Salinarimonas sp.: one gene and its partner. The protein of the gene in region 1 interacts with the protein of each later gene in a pairwise test. Links are inferred from orthologs where the notes say so. Each region holds a gene or a part of one and is shown in the gene's direction. Other genes may lie near its edges. The genes, in order: ABL310_RS10440 and ABL310_RS20510.

What was found.
Region 2: the proteins of ABL310_RS10440 (region 1) and ABL310_RS20510 interact in binary tests that used the Escherichia coli proteins (3 or more experiments, as listed by UniProt). The link is inferred for Salinarimonas sp. from one-to-one orthologs.

The regions. Positions count from the first base shown.
Region 1 is NZ_CP157794.1:2,252,599-2,259,689, forward strand. The notes cover bases 2,043-5,041. They hold ABL310_RS10440 (ATP-binding protein), read left to right. Parts: upstream 2,043-2,994; coding sequence 2,995-4,089; downstream 4,090-5,041. Other genes in these bases: dusB (tRNA dihydrouridine synthase DusB), read left to right, coding at 2,043-2,998; ntrC (nitrogen regulation protein NR(I)), read left to right, coding at 4,123-5,041. Outside these bases: ABL310_RS10425 (nicotinamide-nucleotide amidohydrolase family protein), read right to left, coding at 126-608; ABL310_RS10430 (bifunctional 2-C-methyl-D-erythritol 4-phosphate cytidylyltransferase/2-C-methyl-D-erythritol 2,4-cyclodiphosphate synthase), read right to left, coding at 623-1,822; more of dusB, read left to right, coding at 1,973-2,042; more of ntrC, read left to right, coding at 5,042-5,571; ABL310_RS10450 (PAS domain-containing sensor histidine kinase), read left to right, coding at 5,707-7,091.
Region 2 is NZ_CP157794.1:4,433,880-4,440,734, forward strand. The notes cover bases 2,761-5,523. They hold ABL310_RS20510 (P-II family nitrogen regulator), read left to right. Parts: upstream 2,761-3,854; coding sequence 3,855-4,193; downstream 4,194-5,523. Other genes in these bases: tesB (acyl-CoA thioesterase II), read left to right, coding at 2,761-3,182; ABL310_RS20515 (ammonium transporter), read left to right, coding at 4,242-5,523. In the rest of the region: ABL310_RS20490 (outer membrane protein), read left to right, coding at 1-134; ABL310_RS20495 (hypothetical protein), read left to right, coding at 258-905; ABL310_RS20500 (FAD-dependent monooxygenase), read right to left, coding at 913-2,184; more of tesB, read left to right, coding at 2,304-2,760; more of ABL310_RS20515, read left to right, coding at 5,524-5,579; ABL310_RS20520 (hypothetical protein), read right to left, coding at 5,638-5,907; ABL310_RS20525 (helix-turn-helix transcriptional regulator), read left to right, coding at 5,815-6,369; ABL310_RS20530 (fumarate hydratase), read left to right, coding at 6,480-6,855. UniProt on the Escherichia coli protein: Involved in the regulation of nitrogen metabolism. Regulates the activity of its targets by protein-protein interaction in response to the nitrogen status of the cell.

The DNA.
Region 1 (7,091 bases):
GCGCGCGCTCCAGGGCGGAGCGCGCGGCCGGGGCATCCGGAGCGGGCGCGTCGGCCGCGACGGCCTGAGGCCGCTGCGTGAGGCCGCTCGGTCGGCCCTGCCGGTCGCCCGCCGCCGGTCGCCGGTCAGCTTCCGGGCAACGCGTCCTCGAGCAGGTCGAGCGCATCGGCCACCGTGCGCAGGCGCACCATGGAGCGGCCGAGGTCGCCGTAGCGCACGACGCGGTGACGCGTCTCGCCGCCGCGCCTCGCGCAGGCGAGGTGGACGAGGCCCACCGGCTTCTCGGCCGAGCCGCCGCCGGGTCCGGCGATCCCCGTGACGGACACCGCGACGTCGGCGCGCGAGGCCGCGAGCGCACCCTCGGCCATGGCGCGCGCCGTCGCCTCGCTCACGGCGCCGTGCGCGAGGAGGGTGTCGGCCGACACGCCGAGGCATTCGCTCTTCGCCTCGTTGGAATAGGTCACGAAGCCGCGCTCCACCACCGAGGACGAGCCCGGGATATCGGTGAGCAGCCCTGCGATCAGCCCGCCCGTGCAGCTTTCGGCGGTCGCGATCGTCAGCCCCGCGGTCTTGTAGGCGTCGAGCAGCGCGGTGGCGCGATCGCGCATCTCGTCGGGAAAGATCACGCCGCGTCCTCCGGAAGCCGTATGGTCGCCGCCGCCTGCGCCGCGAGCCCCTCCTGGCGGCCGGTGAAGCCGAGCTTCTCCGTCGTCGTGGCCTTGATCGAGACGCGCGAGACCGGAACGTCGGCGGCGCGCGCGATCGCCTCGCGCATGGCCTCGCGATGCGCGCCGACCTTCGGCGCTTCCGCCAGGATCGTCACGTCGAGGAGGTCGATCACGCCGCCGCGGGCGCGCACGCGCTCGGCGGCGAAAGCGAGAAACCGGTCGGAGGAGGCGCTCTTCCAGCGGGGATCGGAGGGCGGGAAATGGGTGCCGATGTCGCCCTCCGCGAGAGCGCCGAGCAGGGCGTCGGTCAGGGCGTGCAGCGCGACGTCTCCGTCCGAATGGGCGAGCACGCCCCGCTCGTGGGCGATGCGCACGCCGCCCAGCCAGACGTGGTCGCCTTGCGTGAAGGCGTGGACGTCGAAGCCCGTGCCCATGCGCGTGATCATGCCGCTCTCCGTGCCGGTCCCGGCGGCGAAATCCTCCGGCCGGGTGAGCTTCAGGTTGCCCGGCTCGCCGTCGAAGACGTGAACGGGGTGGTGCGCCCATTCCATCAGCGCGCCGTCGTCGGTGAAGTCGTCGCGCCCCGCCGCCCGCGCCGCCTCGTGCGCGTCCCGCAGCGCCGCGAAGGCGAAGGCCTGGGGCGTCTGCACGGCGCGCAGGCTGGCGCGCGGCGGCGTCTCGACGACGCGTCCGCTCTCGTCGACGCGCTTGATCGTATCGACCACGGCGACGCCGGGGATCGCCGCGCCGGTCTCGCGGGCGGCGGCGATCGCGCGGTCGATCAGGGCCGGCGTCAGGAAGGGGCGCGCCGCGTCGTGGACGAGGACGATGTCCGGCGCCCCGACCTCGGCCAGGCGGGCGAGGCCGTTCGCCACCGAGATCTGCCGCGTCGCGCCGCCCTGCGCCGGCGCGACGAGCTTCGCCCGCGCCGCGGGAGCGAGCCCGGCGACGATTCGGGCGTAGAAGTCCGAATCGTCGGCGTGCGTCACCGTCAGGATGCGGTCGATCGTCTCATGCGCGCCGAAGAGCGCGAGCACCCGGCCGAGCACGCTCTCGCCGCCGACGAGCCGGTACTGCTTCGGATCGCCCGCTCCGGCGCGCGAGCCGCGACCCGCGGCGACGATCAGGGCGGCGATGCGGGGCCTCTGGGACACGCGGTTTCCTCGATCGGCTGTCACGATCGCGGTGATAGAGAATGCCGCCGCGAGAGGCAATCGGCGCCGTCCCGTCCGATCGCGCATGCCCAGGCTTGCCAATTTGGCGGGCTTGTCTAATTGTTGAGCAGAATGACGAGTCGCCCGACCATGAGCCCCGCTTCGATCTCTCCCGCGAATGCCGCCGCCTGGCGTATCGGTCCCGTGCCGATCCCCCGTCGCGCCGTGCTCGCGCCCATGTCCGGTGTCACCGACGTGCACCTGCGCCGGATCGCGGCCGGCTTCGGCGCGGGCCTCGTCGTCTCCGAGATGGTCGCCTCGGACGACTTCGTGAACGGCGACGAGGAGACGCGGCTGCGCGCCGAAGGGGAGGGCGTCTCGCCCCACGTGGTCCAGCTCGCCGGCTGCGACGCGCGCTGGATGGCGGAGGCCGCGCGCCTCGCCGAGGCGAACGGGGCGGGTATCGTCGACATCAACATGGGCTGCCCGGCCAAGCGCGTCACCGGCGGCTGGGCGGGCTCGGCGCTGATGCGCGACCTCGACCACGCGACCACGCTGATCGAGGCCACCGTCGCCGCGGTGGCCGTGCCGGTGACCGTCAAGATGCGGCTCGGCTGGGACGAGGCCTCGATGAACGCCCCGGAGCTCGCCCGCCGGGCGGAGGCCGCGGGCGCGCGGGCGATCACCGTTCACGGCCGCACGCGCCGGCAATTCTACAAGGGCGTCGCCGATTGGGATGCGATCCGGCCCGTGCGCGAGGCGACGCGCCTGCCGCTGGTCGCCAACGGCGACGTCGCGAGCCTGGACAACGCGCGCGCCTGCCTCGCCCGTTCCGGCGCCGACGCCGTGATGGTGGGCCGCGCCGCGCTCGGCCGGCCCTGGCTCGTCGCCACGATCGGCGCGGCCCTCGCGGGCCTGCCCGCGGAGGAGCCCGCGCCGGCGGAGAAGGTCGCCGCCATGCGCGCCCATTACCAGGGGCTCCTCGCCCTCTACGGCCGCGCCATGGCCGTGCGCCACGCCCGCAAGCACCTCGCCGCCTTCGCCGATCACGCCCGCACGGACGGCTTCGCGCTGCCCGATCCGCTCCGGTCCCGTCTCGTCACGAGCGAGGACCCCGCCGAGGTCGTCCGCCTGATCGAGGCCACCTACGCCCATCCCCTCCGAGACGCCGCATGAGAACCCCCACGTCCGAGGCGGTGATGAACGCCCTGCCGCTGCCGGTCCTCACCGTCGGCCCGGATCAAGTCATCCTCGCCGTCAACGCGGCGGCGGAAGCCTTCCTGGAGGCGAGCCAGCGCGTCCTCCAGCGCCAGAAGCTGAGCGATTTCATCCCCTTCGGGTCGCCGGTCCTGAGCCTGATCGAGGAGGTGCGCCGCCGCGGCGTCTCGGTCAGCGAGTACCGGGTCGACATCGGCGGCCCGCGGCTCGGCCTCGAGCGCATCGTCGACGTGTTCGCCTCGCCGATGGCGGAAGCGCCCGAGGTCGTGGTGCTGATGATCCAGGAGCGCACCATCGCCGACAAGATGAACCGCCAGCTCACCCACCGCACCGCGGCGCGCTCGGTGACCGCGCTCGGCGCCATGCTGGCCCACGAGATCAAGAACCCGCTCTCCGGGATCCGCGGCGCGGCGCAGCTGCTCGAGCAATCCGCCGCCGACGACGACCGGCTGCTCACGCGCCTCATCTGCGACGAGGCGGACCGAATCGTGAAGCTCGTCGAGCGCGTCGAGTTGTTCGGGGACCAGCGCCCCGTCGAGCGTGCGCCGGTCAACGTGCACAGCGTGCTCGACCACGTGAAGCGCCTCGCGCAGATGAGCTTCGCGCGCCATTTGCGGATCATCGAGAGCTACGACCCCTCGATCCCGCATGTGCTCGCCAACCGCGACCAGCTCATCCAGGTGGTGCTCAATCTCGTGAAGAACGCGGCCGAGGCCATCGGCCCGGACGCGCTCGAGGGCGAGATCGTGCTCTCGACCGCCTTCCGCACCGGCGTGCGCCTCGCCGTGCCGGGCTCGGCGGAGCGCGTCTCGCTCCCCATCGAGATCGCGGTGCGCGACAATGGGCCGGGCATTCCCCAGGAGCTCGTCTCCGACCTGTTCGACCCGTTCGTGACCACCAAGGCCAACGGCTCTGGCCTCGGACTTGCATTGGTGGCCAAGATCGTGGGCGACCACGGCGGGATCGTCGAGTGCGATCCCGCGCCGCGCAAGACCACGTTCCGCATGCTCCTGCCGATGCACGCCGCCGAGGACGGGCGCGGCTCGTGACGCGTTAACGACCCATCCCCGAGAGTGCGATCCATGCCCAGCGGACACATCCTCCTCGCCGACGACGACGCCGCCATCCGCACCGTGCTGAACCAGGCGCTGTCCCGGGCCGGCTACGAGGTGCGCTCCACCTCCAACGCGGCGACGCTGTGGCGCTGGGTGGCGCAGGGGGACGGCGACATCATCATCACCGACGTGGTGATGCCCGACGAGAACGCCTTCGACCTGCTGCCGCGGATCAAGCGGCTGCGGCCGGAATTGCCGATCATCGTCATGAGCGCCCAGAACACGTTCATGACCGCGATCAAGGCCTCCGAGCGCGGCGCCTACGAGTACCTGCCCAAGCCCTTCGACCTGAAGGAGCTCGTGGCCGTCGTCGGCCGCGCGCTCTCGCGTCCGCGCGGGCCCGTCTCCTCGGCCGACGGGGAGGGGGAGGACATCCCGCTGGTGGGCCGCTCGCCGGCCATGCAGGAGATCTACCGGGCGCTGGCGCGGCTGATGCCGACCGACCTCACCGTGATGATCACGGGCGAGAGCGGCACCGGCAAGGAGCTCGTCGCCCGCGCGCTGCACGATTACGGCAAGCGCCGCTCCGGCCCCTTCGTCGCGGTCAACATGGCGGCGATCCCGCGGGACCTGATCGAATCGGAGCTCTTCGGCCACGAGAAGGGCGCCTTCACCGGCGCCACCGCCCGCTCGGCCGGGCGCTTCGAGCAGGCCGAGGGGGGCACGCTCTTCCTCGACGAGATCGGCGACATGCCGATGGAGGCGCAGACGCGGCTCCTGCGCGTGCTCCAGCAGGGCGAGTACACGACGGTGGGCGGGCGCACGCCGATCAAGACCAACGTGCGCATCGTCGCCGCCACCAACAAGGACCTGCGCATCTCGATCCAGCAGGGGCTCTTCCGCGAGGACCTGTTCTTCCGCCTCAACGTCGTGCCCCTGCGCCTGCCGCCGCTGCGCGAGCGCGTCGAGGACATTCCCGACCTCGCCAGGCACTTCTTCGCCCAGATCGAGAAGGAAGGCCTCGCCCGCAAGCAGATGGATTCCGAGGCGATGGACCGTCTCAAGCGCTACCGCTGGCCGGGGAACGTGCGCGAGCTCGAGAACCTGATCCGCCGCCTCGCCGCGCTCTATCCGCAGGACACGATCACCGCGCCGATCATCGAGGGCGAGCTCGACGTGCGCCCGATCGAGTCGCCCGTGGCCGCGGGGGGCGACGGCGCGGAGGCGCCGGAGACGCTCTCCGGGTCGGTGGAGCGCCACCTCACCCGCTATTTCTCGAACTTCCGCGATACGCTGCCGCCGCCGGGGCTCTATCACCGCATCCTGCGCGAGGTGGAGGGGCCGCTCATCGCCGCCGCGCTCACCGCCACCCGCGGCAACCAGATCCGCGCCGCCGAGCTCCTCGGCCTCAATCGCAACACCTTGCGCAAGAAGGTCCGCGACCTCGACCTGCCGGTGATCCGCACGAGCCGCTGACGGCGGCGGCTCGCCACGCCCCCCTTTCGCTTCCCCGTCGGCAGTGTATTAGTTTCGCCACACTGTTGTGTGAACGCATCAGCGCAAACGGGCGAATCGGGGCGGGGGCCCCGCGGCGAGGCCGACGTGAAACAGATGCGGGGCAAGACGAGCGCGGACGACGAGATCGCCGCCACGGGGCCGGGCTGGGTCGGCCTCGTCGTGGTCGTGGCCGCGCTCGTCTCGGCGCTGGCGTCCTTCCTGATCCTGTCCGGCCTCACGCCGATCGAGCCGACCGAATCGGTCACGGTCAACGCGCTCGCGGTGAATCTCGGCTTCATCCTCGCGCTCGGCGCGATCATGGCCGTGCAGGCGAAGCGGCTGGTCCGGGCGCGCCGGGCCGGCGCGGCCGGCGCGCGTCTGCATCTGCGCTTCGTCGCCCTCTTCAGCGGGATCGCGACGGTCCCCGTCGTCGTGGTCGCCGTCGTCGCCTCGATCACGCTGGCGCGTGGGCTCGAGCCCTGGTTTTCGGGCTGGGTCGGCACGCTCCTGCAGAACACGGTGGAGATCGCCCACGAATACCGCGAGCTGCAGTGCCGGACGCTCGCGCGCGAGACGACGCTCATGGCCGCGGATCTCGACCGCGCCAAGGTGCTCTACGACGCCGATCCGAACCTGTTTCGCGAGTTCATGCGCTCGCGCGCGACCTTCCTCGGCTTTCCGGTCGCCATGGTGGTGGAGCCGGACGGGCGCGTCGTCGAGGAGATCGTCAACGTCCCGATCCCGGGCCTCGAGGTGCCGGGCCCGCGCGACCTCGCGGACGCCGACGAGGAGGACGCGCTGTGCCTCGTGCCGCGCGAGGATTCGGTGCTGCGCTCGATCCTCAAGCTTCAGGAGCACGACGGCCGCATCCTCTTCGTCACGCGCTTCGTCGACCGGCGCGCCCTCGACTTCCCGGCGGAAGCGGAAGCGGGCATGAACTACTACAACCTCCTCGCCCAGCTCTCCTCGGGCATCCAGATCGCCTTCGCCTCCATGCTCGCGGTGATCACGTTGATCATCCTGCTCGCGGCGATCTGGTTCGGGCTCGGCTCCGCCGACCGGCTGGTCGCTCCCATCCGTCGGCTCATCCGCGCGACGCAGCAGGTGGCGGAAGGGAACTTCTACGTCCAGGTACCGGTGCGCCGGACGGAAGGCGACCTCGCCTTCCTCGGCCAGACCTTCAACGCCATGACGTCGGAGCTGCGCCGCCAGCACGACGGGCTCACCGCCGCGAGCGACCTGATCGACCGGCGCCGGCGCTTCACCGAGGCGGTGCTCTCGGGCGTCTCCGCGGGCGTGGTCGGCCTCGACGCGCACGGGGCGGTCACCATCATGAACCCCTCGGCCGAGCGGCTGTTCGGCCTCTCCGAAACGAACGCCGTCGGCCGTCCCGCCGCCGACGTCCTGCCGGAGCTCGCGGGCCTCGTCGAGACGGCGCGCAGCGCGCGCACGCGGCTGACGCAGGCCCAGATCGCCATCCAGCGCGGCGGGCGCGAGCG
Region 2 (6,855 bases), 2.2 Mb from region 1 along the record:
AGTACCTCTACTTCGACCTCGGAGAGAACACGGTGATCGCGAGCCCGCAGGCTGCGAACCCGCCGTTCCAGTTCTCGCACGAGATCGAGCATACGGGACACATCGCCCGCGTCGGCTTGAACTACCGGTTCTGAGCGCGACACCGGTCCGCCGCCGACGACGGCGGCGGACCGATCAGATAGCGGCGCGCGATCGCAGGACGGAACCGCGGCAATGGCCCGCGCATGACTCCCCGACGAGAGACAGGGGAGACGCGCATGTCCAAGGCCGAGGACGCCGTGATCGAGCGGCTGATGCAGCGCCACGGGCGCACCTACTGCGACGAGCTCGGCATCGACATCGAGCGCGGCACGCCGTCCGCGCTGTTCCGCTGGCTCGTCGCCTCGATCCTGTTCTCGGCGCGGATCAGCGCCGATCTCGCGCTTCAGGCCGCGCGCGGCCTCTCCGACGCCGGCTGGCGCACGCCCGGAAAGATGAAGGACACGACGTGGGAAGAGCGCGTGCGCGTGCTCAACCGCTCGGGCTACGCCCGCTACGACGAGAGCACCGCCCGCATGCTGGGCGAGGACGTGGCGATGATCGAGGAGAGATACCATGGCGACCTGCGCCGCCTGCGCGAGGCGGCGGGGCGCGATCCCGACGAGGAGCGCAAGCGCCTGAAGGAGTTCAAGGGTATCGGCGAGGTCGGCGTCGACATCTTCTTCCGCGAGGCGCAGGCCGCCTGGGACGAGCTCCACCCCTTCCTCGACAAGCGCGCGGCGAGCGCCGCCGCGGCGCTGGGCTTGCCGCAGGACGCGCCGGCGCTGGCGACGCGCGTCTCCAAGGCGGACTTCCCCCGCCTCGTCGCGGCGCTGGTGCGCACGGATCTCGCCGGGGACGCGGACGCGATCCGGACGGGGGAGTGAACCGGGATCAGATCGCCTCGCCGCGCAGCAGACGCGGGCCGCCCTCCCGCGGCACGCCGGCGGCCTCGCGCATGAAGAAGCGCTTGAGGCCGGGCATGCGGTCGACGAGGCCGAGCCCGAGATCGCGGGCCATGCGGATCGGGGGGAGATCGTTCGAGAACAGGCGGTTCAACGCGTCGGTGGCGACGCCCATGGCGACCGTGTCGGTCCGGCGGGCGCGCTGGTAGTCCTCCAGCACGTCCGCCCCGCCGGGATCCATGCCGAGCCGCGCCGCCTCGACGACGCGCTCCGCCAGCACGGCCGCGTCCTTCAGGCCGAGATTGAGCCCCTGGCCGGCGATGGGGTGCACCACGTGCGCCGCGTCGCCCAGGAGCGCGAGGCGCTCCGCCACGAAGGCGCGGGCGATGCCGAACTCGAGCGGGAAGGCCTCGAGCGGCGTCTCCAGCGCGATCGCGCCGAGCTCCAGCCCGAAGCGGCGCTCGATCTCCTCGAGGAGGAAGTCCTCGTCGAGCGCGAGCATATGCGGGACGTTCTCCCTGCGCTCCGACCAGACGATGGCGGAGCGATGCCCGAGCGACCCGCCGGGCGTCAGCGGCAGCATGGCGAAGGGGCCCGAGGGCAGGAAATGCTGGATCGCCCGGCCCTCGTGGTCGCGCTCGTGGCCGACGATGGCGGTGAGGCCCGATTGCGGATAGGTCCAGCCGCTCCAGCCGATCCCCGCGCCCTCGCGCAGGCGCGAGCGCTTGCCGTCGGCGGCGCAGACGAGATGGGCGCGGATCTCCGCGCCGTCGGTCAGGCGCGCGCGGACGGCGCCGCCGTCGGGCTCGACCGTGGCGCGGCGCACGCCCGCCTCGCGCATCTCGACGCCCGCGTCCGCGCAGGCCGCGCGCAGGGCGCGGGCGAGGGCCGCGCCCTGGACCATGTGGGCGAAGGGCTCGCCGGGCGCCTCGCGATCCTCCTCCCGGCCGAATTCCAGGAAGACCGGCCGGACGGGGTCGGCGAGATGGCTGTCGGTGATCACCATCTCGCGCATCTCCTGCGCCTCGTCCGCGATCGCGGCCCAGACGTCGAGCGCCGAGAGCATGCGCCGGCTCGCGGCGGCGACCGCATAGGCGCGCCGGTCGCCTGCGGGATCGCGCGAGAGGGCGGGGTCGCACACGGTGACCGCGAGCCCCTTCGGCGCGGCGCGCTTCGTCGCGAGCGCCAGCGCCAGGCCGACGATCCCGCCGCCCGCCACCACGATCCGAAATCCGCTCTCGTCCCGCTCGGCTCTCGCCATCCCGAACTCCTCGATCCTCTCGTCGCCCGGCTCCCGGCGGCGCGCTTGACCCCGCCCGCGCGGGCGGATCACATGCGCGCGACCCGTCGCCTCGCGACTCTTCCCCGGGACCCTAGCACATGGCGCGCGCCGTCGAAGAGCTTCTCGCCACCCTCGACCTCGAGCGGCTCGAGACGAACCTGTTCCGCGGCCGCAGCCCGAACGTCGGCTGGCAGCGCGTCTTCGGCGGGCAGGTGATCGGCCAGGCCCTGGTCGCCGCCTGCCGCACCGTGGAGGGTCGCCAGGCCCACTCGCTGCACGCCTATTTCCTGCTCCCCGGCGACCCGAAGGTCCCCATCGTCTACGAGGTGGATCCGATACGCGACGGGCGCGCCTTCGCCACGCGGCGCGTCGTCGCGATCCAGCACGGGCGGGCGATCTTCTCGATGTCCGCCTCCTTCCAGGTCCGCGAGGACGGGCTCGACCATCAGGCCGCCATGCCCGACGTGCCGATGCCCGAGGACCTGCCCGGCGAGGACGAGATGCGCGCGCGGATCATGCCGATGATGGACCCGGCGGCCCGCGCCTATTTCGAGCGCGAGCGGCCGATCGAGCTCAAGCCCGTCGAGCTCGAGCGCTACCTCCCGCGCGAGACGGGCGCCGAGCCCTTGCCGGCGCGCTTCCACGTCTGGATCCGCACCACCGGTCGCCTACCGGACGAGCAGGCGATCCACGACTGCGCGCTCGCCTACGCCTCCGACATGACGCTGCTCGACACCTCGCTCATCCCCCACGGCCGCAGCGTCTTCCGCCGCGAGATCCAGGCCGCCTCCCTCGACCACGCCCTGTGGCTCCACCGCCCCTTCCGCGCCGACGAATGGCTGCTCTACGCCCAAGAGAGCCCCTCCTCCTCCGGCGCCCGCGGCTTCTCGCGGGGCTCGATCTTCACGCGCGACGGCCGGCTGGTGGCCTCCGTGGCGCAGGAGGGACTGATCCGGCTGCGGCGGGAGGAGGGGTGACAGGAGACGGGCGCCCGATGGAGGGCGCCGACGCGCTCCCCTCTGCCTCGTGGAGGGGGGTCGGGGGTGTGGGTCGTGCAGAACTATCGCGACCTCGATGCCGCTCGAACCGGGAACGTCGATCTCGTCCCGAGACGTCTCGCGCTGCATCGCGACCCACATCCGCCCGCTGCGGGGGCACCTTCTCCACGAGGGAGAAGGACGAGCGGCCGAGCCGCGCGCACCTAGCCCCGAACGGTGCGGGACGCGGTAGGCTCGACCAGCCACGAGGCAGAGGGGAGTTCGTCGGCGCTGTTCGCTCCAGGTCGCGCGTGCCCAGCGATGACGCAGGAGCCCGCGTTCTGCTCAAAGTTTATGCAGCATCACGCCCTCCCGACGCGCGCGTCCATTTCGCAGGCACACGATCCCCTCGGTTGCGCGCGGCGCGGCGATTCGTGTTGCGCCGCAACGTCCCGAGCGGCGGACGCGCCCTGCTCCCGCGGGCGGCCCGCTCCCGCGCCGCCCCCGCGCAACACCCGATTCCGTAGTTCCCCGTAGCCCGCAATGCCGTCGTCGCGCGACTTGGCACGGCCCTTGTTTAACGAGCCGTGACCGAGGGGGCCGCGGCCCGGCCCCCGTTCGCGCAAACCGGCCGGCGGGCACGTCCCGTCGGGATCGAAAGGGGGCTCGCCCATGAAGATCGTGATGGCCGTCATCAAGCCGTTCAAGCTCGAGGAGGTGCGCGACGCGCTCACCGCTCTCGGCGTGCACGGCCTGACCGTGACCGAGGTGAAGGGTTACGGCCGGCAGAAGGGACACACCGAAATCTATCGCGGCGCGGAATACGCCGTGAGCTTCCTGCCCAAGATCAAGATCGAGGTGGCGGTGCCCGCCGACCTCGTCGCCTCCGCCACCGAGGCGATCGCCAACGCCGCCCGCACCGGCCAGATCGGTGACGGCAAGATCTTCGTCATGCCGCTCGAGAAGGCGGTCCGGATCCGCACCGGCGAGACCGACGGCGACGCGCTCTGAGCGCGCCTCGCCCCCTCGCCCCGTGAGACTATCGGAGGAGTTTTCCGAATGAAGCCTTCCATCCTGACCAAGGCGGCCGCTTCGACGCTCGCGCTCGTGGCGCTCGCCACGTCGGCCGTCGCGCAGGACGCCGCGCCCGAGGCCGTGGAATACGCGGTCGCCGGCGACACCGCGTTCGTCTTCAACACGCTGCTGTTCCTGATCGGCGGCTTCCTCGTGATGTGGATGGCCGCGGGCTTCGCCATGCTCGAGGCCGGCATGGTGCGCTCGAAGAACGTGTCCATGCAGTGCCTCAAGAACATCGGCCTCTACTCCATCGCCGGCCTGATGTTCTGGGTGGTCGGCTACAACCTGATGTACGACGGCGTCGACGGCGGCTTCTTCGGCTCGTTCACGCCGAAGTCGATCCCGGCGCCGGACGCCGAGGCGGCGGGCGACGGCTACGCCGCGGCCTCCGACTGGTTCTTCCAGATGGTGTTCTGCGCCACCACGGCCTCCATCGTGTCCGGCACCATCGCCGAGCGCACGAAGATGTGGCCGTTCTTCATCTTCGTGGCGGTGCTCACCGGCGTGATCTACCCGATCACCGGCTCCTGGCAGTGGGGCGCCGGCTGGCTCTACGAGATGGGCTTCTCCGACTTCGCCGGCTCGACGCTGGTGCACTCGGTCGGCGGCTGGGCCGCGCTCGCGGGCGCGCTCATCATCGGCGCGCGCGCCGACAAGTACACCGCCGACGGCAAGGTGAACCCGCTGCCGGGCTCGTCGATGCCGCTCGCCACGCTGGGCACCTTCATCCTGTGGCTCGGCTGGTTCGGCTTCAACGGCGGCTCGCAGCTCGCCATGGGCACGATCTCCGACGCCTCGGCGGTGGCCAAGATCTTCATGAACACCAACCTCGCCGCCGCGGCGGGCGTGGTGACGGCGATGATCCTGTGCCAGATCGTCTACAAGAAGGTCGACCTCACCATCGCGCTCAACGGCGCGCTCGCGGGCCTCGTCTCGATCACCGCCGGTCCGCTCGATCCCTCCGTCCCGCTCGCGATCGTGATCGGCGCGGTCGGCGGCGCGATCGTGGTCTTCGCGGTGCCGCTCCTCGACAAGCTGAAGATCGACGACGTGGTGGGCGCCATCCCGGTCCACCTGCTCGCCGGCATCTGGGGCACGATGGTGGTTCCGCTCTCCACCGAGGGCACGAGCTTCGTCACCCAGTTCATCGGCGTGGTCTCGATCGGCGCCTTCGCCTTCGTCGCCTCCGCCATCGTCTGGTACGTGCTCAAGATCGCCTCCGGCCTGCGCGTCTCGAAGGAGGAGGAGATGGCCGGCCTCGACAAGCTCGAGGTGGGCGTGGAGGCCTATCCCGAGTTCGCCGGCGCGGGCCGCATCTGACCCGCATCCCGGTTCCGGAGCAACGAACGCCGCGCCTTCGGGCGCGGCGTTCTCTTTTTCACGCCCCCTTCCGCCGCCGCAGCGTGCGCGCCACCCGCCGCCAGACGCCCTGCTCGGTCGCCGCGCCGCGGGCGAAGGCGGCGGCCTCCTTCTCCTCCGCCGCCGCCAGCGCGCCGGCGCCGTACTCGCGCTCCAGCCGGTCGGCGAGGGCCTCGATCTCGGCGCGAGGGACGATATGCGCGCGGATGTCGTGCTCCCACGTGCTCCATGCCAGGGCAGCGAGCGGTATCGCGAGGGCGACCAACCAGAAGACGATCTCGAAGAGCATGATGGGCAACCAGCTAGCGAAAATGCAAAAGTTGGTAATGATACTCCGGCAAGGGGCGGTTCGGCAATCGCGTTCCGTTCTTCCGCAGCGTCGCGCACGCGAGGGTGGCGAATCAGCACGGAGCCGGGACGCGTGTCGCTCGAGGAGCTATTCGGAGCCAATCTGCGGCACATGCGCAAGGCCAGGGGCCTGACGCAGAACGTGCTGGCGGAACGCGTGGACGTCTCCTCCGACATGATCTCGAAGATGGAGCGCGGCGCCGCGGCCCCTTCCTTCGACACCATCGAGAAGCTCTGCGCCGCGCTCGAGGCCCAGCCCGTCGCCTTCTTCGGCATCGGCCTGATGCCGGCGCCGCTGGGAGAGCGCGGCGTCCTCCTCCAGAAGATCCACGCCACGCTCTCGCGCATGAACGAGGAGCAGCTCGCCCGCGCCGCGAAGATGATGCAGGCGCTGGTGGATTGACGGGGCGGCCTTCGGCCAAGGTCCGGGTTGGAAAGCATGCGCCGAGGCTCTATGAGGCGGCCAACGCCCCTTCGCGCTCTCCCGGCGCGCCAATCCCGGATGCGAGACCCATGGCCGACACCGCTCCCGCCTCGAAGAACGCCCTCTTCCCGCTGGGCCCCGACGCGACGCCCTACCGCAAGCTGACGGACGAGGGCGTGCGCGTCGAGCGGCTGGGCGATCGCGAGGTGCTCGTCGTCGAGCCGGACGCGATCCGGCGGCTCGCCGAGCAGGCCTTCATGGACATCAACCACCTGCTCCGCCCCGGCCACCTGAAGCAGCTCGCCGCCATCCTCGAGGACCCCGAGGCGACGCCGAACGACCGCTTCGTCGCCTACGACCTCCTCAAGAACGCCAACATCGCGGCGGGCGGCGTCCTGCCGATGTGCCAGGACACCGGCACCGCCATGGTCATGGGCAAGAAGGGCCGGCTCGTCTGGACCGACG